Synechococcus elongatus PCC 6301: one gene and its partner. The protein of the gene in region 1 interacts with the protein of each later gene in a pairwise test. Links are inferred from orthologs where the notes say so. Each region holds a gene or a part of one and is shown in the gene's direction. Other genes may lie near its edges. The genes, in order: dnaA and dnaB.

What was found.
Region 2: the proteins of dnaA (region 1) and dnaB interact in binary tests that used the Escherichia coli proteins (3 or more experiments, as listed by UniProt). The link is inferred for Synechococcus elongatus PCC 6301 from one-to-one orthologs.

What each region holds. Positions count from the first base shown.
Region 1 is NC_006576.1:501,253-504,475, forward strand. The notes cover bases 323-3,223. They hold dnaA (chromosomal replication initiator protein DnaA), read left to right. Parts: upstream 323-999; coding sequence 1,000-2,448; downstream 2,449-3,223. Other genes in these bases: SYC_RS02305 (HhoA/HhoB/HtrA family serine endopeptidase), read right to left, coding at 323-890; ubiE (bifunctional demethylmenaquinone methyltransferase/2-methoxy-6-polyprenyl-1,4-benzoquinol methylase UbiE), read left to right, coding at 2,589-3,223. In the rest of the region: more of SYC_RS02305, read right to left, coding at 1-322. UniProt on the Escherichia coli protein: Plays an essential in the initiation and regulation of chromosomal replication. Binds in an ATP-dependent fashion to the origin of replication (oriC) to initiate formation of the DNA replication initiation complex once per cell cycle.
Region 2 is NC_006576.1:262,701-265,998, reverse strand. Bases 192-3,167 are described here. They hold dnaB (replicative DNA helicase), read left to right. Parts: upstream 192-985; coding sequence 986-2,350; downstream 2,351-3,167. Other genes in these bases: mfd (transcription-repair coupling factor), read left to right, coding at 2,431-3,167; SYC_RS01190 (DEAD/DEAH box helicase), read right to left, coding at 192-787. Also shown: more of SYC_RS01190, read right to left, coding at 1-191; more of mfd, read left to right, coding at 3,168-3,298. UniProt on the Escherichia coli protein: The main replicative DNA helicase, it participates in initiation and elongation during chromosome replication. Travels ahead of the DNA replisome, separating dsDNA into templates for DNA synthesis.

The sequences.
Region 1 (3,223 bases):
CGGTTATTCTCGCGCGCAATTTCCGGGGTCAGCGGCAGCATCTGAACACCCAAGAGCGGGTGGGAGGCTTTGCCAGTCTGAATAATTTGATCTGCAATGCGGCGGGCCGTGTTGATCGGTACCGCGAAGCCAATTCCCTGACCGTCGGCACGAATCGCGGTGTTAATGCCAATCACTTCGCCAGCAGCATTCAAGAGGGGACCGCCAGAGTTGCCTGGGTTGATCGCAGCATCGGTCTGAATGAAGCCAACCCGTTTGTCGGGAATCCCAACTTCTGAACTCGAACGCCCAGTGGCGCTAATAATGCCCACCGTCACGGTGTTGTCGAGACCGAGGGGATTACCGATCGCGATTGCCCATTCGCCAGGACGGAGGTTATCGGAATTGCCAATGCGGACGGTCGGTAAATCCTTGGCATCAATTTTGACGACGGCCACATCCGTAACCGGGTCAGCACCTAGGACTTGGCCATCGTAGGTTCGGCCGTCTTTGAGCCGCACTTGAACGCGATCGGCTCCTTCCACAACGTGGGCATTGGTCATCAGCAGACCATTACTATCAAAGATGAAGCCAGAACCGGAACCCCGCTCGACGCGATTGCCACCCGCCGGCGGGCCGCCAAACAAGCCGCCGAAGGGATCGCCATTGCTGACACGGCGGGATGCATTGATCCGAACCACGGCAGCGCCATCCCGCTCGACAGCCGCCACAATGAAGTTGGCGTTTTCAGGCAAGGGTAACGGGGGCCGATTGGGTGATGCTGCTTCGCTGCGATTTACCGCTAGTGGATTGGGAGGCGTAGGCAACTGTGCCACCTGTGAACAGCCCCCTAAGCCCAGCAGCACTAGGCTGCCGAGCCCCAAGGTTCGTTTGAAGAAGCTGTCAGTCATGAAGCGACCCGTGGCCGGGGGAAATGCTGAATTTATTCTAGGTCTGGCCTTCAGACGGTAATGCAGCGCTTGGTACGGCTTTCCGTCCTGTCTGCTTTGGCAATCGCTGATGCGACGCGGCAAAAAGGTTGGGGGTATAGTATTGATTCCCTATTCAGCTGCGATCGCTGTGGAACAGTCCCTAGAACACCTCTGGGAACAAATTCTGGAACGCTTGCAGCACCAGCTGAGCCGGCCGACCTTTGAAACTTGGATTAAAACGGCGACGGCAGAAGCATTCGACGGCAAAGTGCTGCGTCTCAGTACGCCCAACCCGTTTGCGCGCAACTGGTTGCAGAAATACTATCTGCGCACGATCGCCGATGTTGCCGCTGAAATTCTCGGCCATGGCATTGAACTGCAGATTGGCGTCCTTAGTGACACCAGCGCTGAACCAGAAAGTGGTGCAGAGCTCTGGCCGGCCATCAGTCCACCCCCAGCCGTTGAAGTCGTCAAACCACCGACGACAACAGCGGGACGTCCGCCCCTGCGCAGCAGCGACCTCAACCCGAAGTACGTTTTTAGTCGCTTCGTGGTGGGAGCCTACAACCGCATGGCCCATGCGGCATCCTTGGCGATCGCTGAATATCCAGGCCGCGAATACAATCCACTATTTCTCTGTGGCGGGGTGGGGCTGGGCAAAACCCATCTGATGCAGGCGATCGGGCACTACCGCTTGGAAATTGACCCAGATGCCAAGATTTTTTACGTTTCTACCGAGCAATTTACGAATGATTTGATCGCTGCGATTCGCCGCGACAGCATGCAGAGCTTCCGCGAACATTACCGCGCAGCCGATGTGATTATGGTCGATGACATTCAGTTTATTGAAGGCAAAGAATATACCCAAGAAGAATTCTTCTATACCTTTAATTCCCTGCATGAAGCGGGCAAGCAAATTGTGTTGGCTTCCGATCGCCCACCCAGCCAAATTCCGCGTTTGCAGGAACGTCTGATTTCTCGCTTCTCGATGGGCTTGATTGCGGATATTCAGCCCCCCGACTTTGAGACACGCGTTGCCATTCTCCAGAAGAAATCAGAATTTGAAAATATGCCCCTCCCCCGCGATGTGATTGAGTACATCGCAGCCCGCTACACCTCCAACATCCGTGAGCTCGAGGGCGCTCTGACGCGGGCCGTTGCCTATGCTTCAATTTCAGGCCTAGCCCTGACCTTGGCGAATATAGCCCCCGTTCTCACACCGCCAACGGAAAAAATGGAGCTCTCGCCTGAGATGATTCTCCAAACCGTTGCAGAAACCTTTGATGTCTCAATCGAAGATCTCCGCGGTAACTCCCGACGACGGGAAGTCAGCTTAGCTCGTCAGGTCGGCATGTACTTAATGCGTCAGCATACGGACTTAAGTCTGCCGAAAATTGGCGAACAATTTGGCGGGAAAGATCACACGACGGTGATGTACAGCTGCGAAAAAATTGGCCAGCTTCGCCAGTCCGATCCCCAGATGGGAAAACAGTTGCAAGAAATCAACGATCAGCTGTTTGTAGCTAGCCGCGGTTAGAAGCCACGGCCACCCCCTTTGCTCTTCTGCCGCAGCCCTCAAAGCTTGCTCTAGATTGCAGACTGTTTCACTCTGGTCCGCAGCTTTTAGGAGCGATCGCCGCCTGCGATAGGGTGGGGAACGGAGTGCTGTGAACCCCCATGAGTGTGCTGGCTCCCGATGCGGTGGAAGGGCTATTCGATCAGATTGCGCCGATTTACGACAATCTGAATGATCAGCTCAGCTTTGGCCTGCATCGCCTCTGGAAGCGCATGGCCGTCAAATGGTCTGCCGCAAAACCCGGCGATCGCGTTTTGGATCTCTGCTGCGGCAGTGGCGATCTGGCTTTTTTGCTAGCAAAAGTAGTCGGGAGCAAGGGGCAAGTCATTGGTTTCGATCGCTCGCAGGCGCTTCTGTCTGTTGCAGGCGATCGCGCTCGCCAGCTTGCTAGCGCACTGGTGATCGACTGGCAGCGGGGCGATGCCCTCGACCTACCTTTTCCAGATGATCACTTTGATGCAGCGACCTTAGGCTATGGCCTGCGCAATGTACCGGATATCCCTACGGTTTTGCGGCAGTTGCAACGGGTGTTGAAGCCGGGGGCTAGGGCAGCGATCCTCGATATGCACCGCCCCTACTCACCGCTGTTACGGCAGTTTCAGCAGGTTTATCTTGATCGCTGGGTTGTACCGGCTGCCGCCGCCCAAAACTGTGCTGCTGAGTACGAGTACATCGATGCCAGCCTAGAGGCATTTCCCCAGGGTCAGCAGCAGGTGGCATTAGCGATCGCAGCGGG
Region 2 (3,298 bases), 240 kb from region 1 along the record:
CCCGCCCTTTACGATCGTGCTTGGCGCCCTTGGTCTTGCGCCGCACCTTGAAGGATGGATGAATAGATTTGCCTGTCTCATCCAGCAATGGGAACAAGCCGTTGTTGCCGCAGAAGCTGAAGGCAAGGGGAATCGGCCGATAGTCCGAATAGATTAAGTCAGTCGGACCGTGAACTTGGTCGATCCAATCGGTCAGTTGACCGCCATTGGCGACCGTTGCGGACAGCGCCACTAATTGCACGGTCGGCGGACAGTAGATGATCGACTCTTCCCAGACGGTGCCACGCTGCTGGTCGTTCATGTAGTGGCATTCATCCAGCACTACTGTCTCGACATCAATCATCGAGGTGCCGACCTCACCAATCCGCGTGCCGTAGAGCATGTTGCGGAAGATCTCGGTCGTCATGACCACAATCGGCGCATCCCGCGCGATCGAAGTATCGCCCGTCAGCAGTCCAACGCGATCGCTGCCGAATTGTTCACGAAAGTCCCGCAGCTTTTGATTGGAGAGGGCTTTGAGCGGCGTGGTGTAAAAAACGCGTTTGCCCCGAGCCAGCGCTCGGTAGATTGCATATTCACCGATCAGCGTTTTGCCAGAACCGGTGGGAGCACAAACGACGACGGATCGCCCTTGATCCAGTGCCGCGATCGCCTCTTTCTGGAAATCATCTAGCTCGAACGGAAACAGCGTCGCCACATCCAGCGAAAAGGCTGTTTCAGTCTGACTCACGAGCACATCCAGAATTGAGGGCGACCCTTCAATTGTGACCCATTCGGCTTCAGACACAGACTCTGGCGGACCGAAGGATGTCAGAAGCCCAGGCAGTTAGATCGCCCTCTCTCAGGGACTGCGATCGCAGGATTGGGAGGTCGACTCCTCTGAGCTAGGGCGATCGGCAGTGAGCGAGGTGCTTGCGGCGACCGATTCCGCTGCTGTGAGGTGGGAGTATGTCACGATCGATAAACTCGTCTGCTGAGACCGTCCATGGTGCAGGAACTTCGCTTCGACATCCTTCCCGATCGCCATGAGCCGCCCCAAAACGTCGAAGCTGAGGAAGCGATTCTCGGGAGTATCCTGCTCGATCCCGAGGCGATCGGGCGGATTGCCGATGTACTCTCACCCGAAGCCTTTTACAACTCCAACCACCGCGACATCTATCGCGCTGCTGTCCAGCTGCATAGCCAAGGCCAGCCGACCGATCTGACCAGTCTGACCACCTCCCTCCAAGATGCCGGTCAGCTCGACAAGGTCGGCGGTCAATCTCGGCTGGCGAAGCTGGTCGATCGCGTAGTGACGACGGCTAACGTCGAGCAATACGCTCAGTTAGTCATCGATAAGTTTCTGCGGCGGCAACTGATTCAAGCCGGTAATTCCGTCATTCAACTGGGCTATGACACGACTAAACCGCTAGAAGCAGTGCTCGATCAGGCTGAACAAAAAGTCTTTGGGATTACTCAAGAACGCCCAACCATGGGCTTGTTGCCAGCAGCCGAGATTCTTACCAGCACCTTTGCAGAAATTGAGAGCCGTTCCATGGGAACTGCACTCTCGGGTATCTCCTGTAATTACTACGATCTGGATGCCATGACCCAAGGCTTTCAGCGATCGGATTTGATCATTGTTGCGGGTCGTCCCGCCATGGGTAAAACCAGTATCGTTCTCAATATTGCTCGCAACATTACGGTTGCTCACAAACTGCCTGTTTGTGTGTTCAGTTTGGAGATGTCAAAAGAGCAGCTGATCTACCGCCTGTTGTCAATGGAGATTGGGATTGAGAGTAGCCGCCTGCGATCGGGCCGGATTGGCGATCACGAGTGGGAGATGCTGGGTAAAGGCATTATGCAGCTTTCCCAATTGCCTGTTTTTATTGATGACACGCCGGGGTTGACTGTCTCAGAAATGCGATCGAAAGCTCGACGATTGATGTCTGAGCAGGGTGGGCAACTGGGGCTCATTTTGATTGACTATTTGCAGCTGATGGAAGGTAGCTCCAGTGATAATCGGGTTCAGGAAATTTCTAAAATTACGCGATCGCTCAAAGGTTTAGCTCGTGAATTAAATGTACCCGTGATTGCCCTCTCACAGCTCAGTCGGGGTGTGGAATCACGGACGAACAAACGACCGATGATGTCCGACTTGCGGGAAAGTGGCTCGATTGAGCAAGATGCTGATTTAGTAATGATGATTTATCGGGATGAGTACTACAATCCCGATACGCCCGATCGCGGGATCACGGAAATTATTGTCGCCAAACATCGGAATGGACCAGTCGGAACCGTCAAGCTGCTATTCGAGCCGCAATTTACGCGCTTTCGCAACTTAGCGGGCAGTCATGCGCCTACGGGTTGATTTCCAGCGATCGCCCAAACGGCACAATGGATCGACAAATTCTTCTTTGACTTCATCTCTGACGCACCGGTCATCTATCCATGACTTTTTCAGCACTGATTCGCACCTTGGCGCGATCGCCCCTCAGCCAAGACCTGCTGACGAAGTTAGAGAAGCAATCGGGCCTGCGGCTGATTGGAGCCGGTCGCTTAGCGCAGGGGTTGGTGACCTCAGCCCTTGTCCAAGCCCAGTCGCGATCGCTACTGGTGATTTGCGCCACCCTCGAAGAAGCCGGTCGCTGGGCTGCGCAGCTGGAAGGCATGGGCTGGCCGACGCTGCATTTTTACCCGACCTCAGAATCCTCGCCCTACGAAGCCTTTGATCCCGAATCAGAGCTGGTTTGGGGGCAGTTGCAAGTCCTTGCCGATCTGCTGGAACAGAGTCAGCCAGTAGCGATCGTGGCGACCGAGCGATCGCTACAACCCCATTTGCCGCCTGTCGAAGCCTTGCGCCCCTTTTGCCAAACCCTGCAGCGCGGACAGGAGGTCAACCTCGGTGAGCTGGCCGATCGCTTCGCGCAGTTTGGCTACGAGCGCGTCGATACCGTTGAGACGGAGGGGCAGTGGAGTCGGCGCGGCGACATTATCGACCTTTTCCCCGTCTCGGCCGAGCTGCCGGTGCGGCTGGAATTATTTGGCGATGAGCTGGAGCGACTACGGGAGTTTGATCCCGCAACCCAGCGATCGCTCGATGAAATTGAGGTCCTACGCTTAACCCCCACCAGCTACGCCTCAGTCATCGCAGCGGCGCTCGCCGATCGCTCCCTCGATGACTGGCTGACGGAAGCGGAACAGGAAGCCTGGCAGGAAGGGCAGCCACCGGAAGGAATGCGCCGCTTTTTGGGCGTAGCCTTTGAGCGATCGGCTTCCCTGCTGGACTATTTACCAGCGGGCACCGTGATCGCGATCG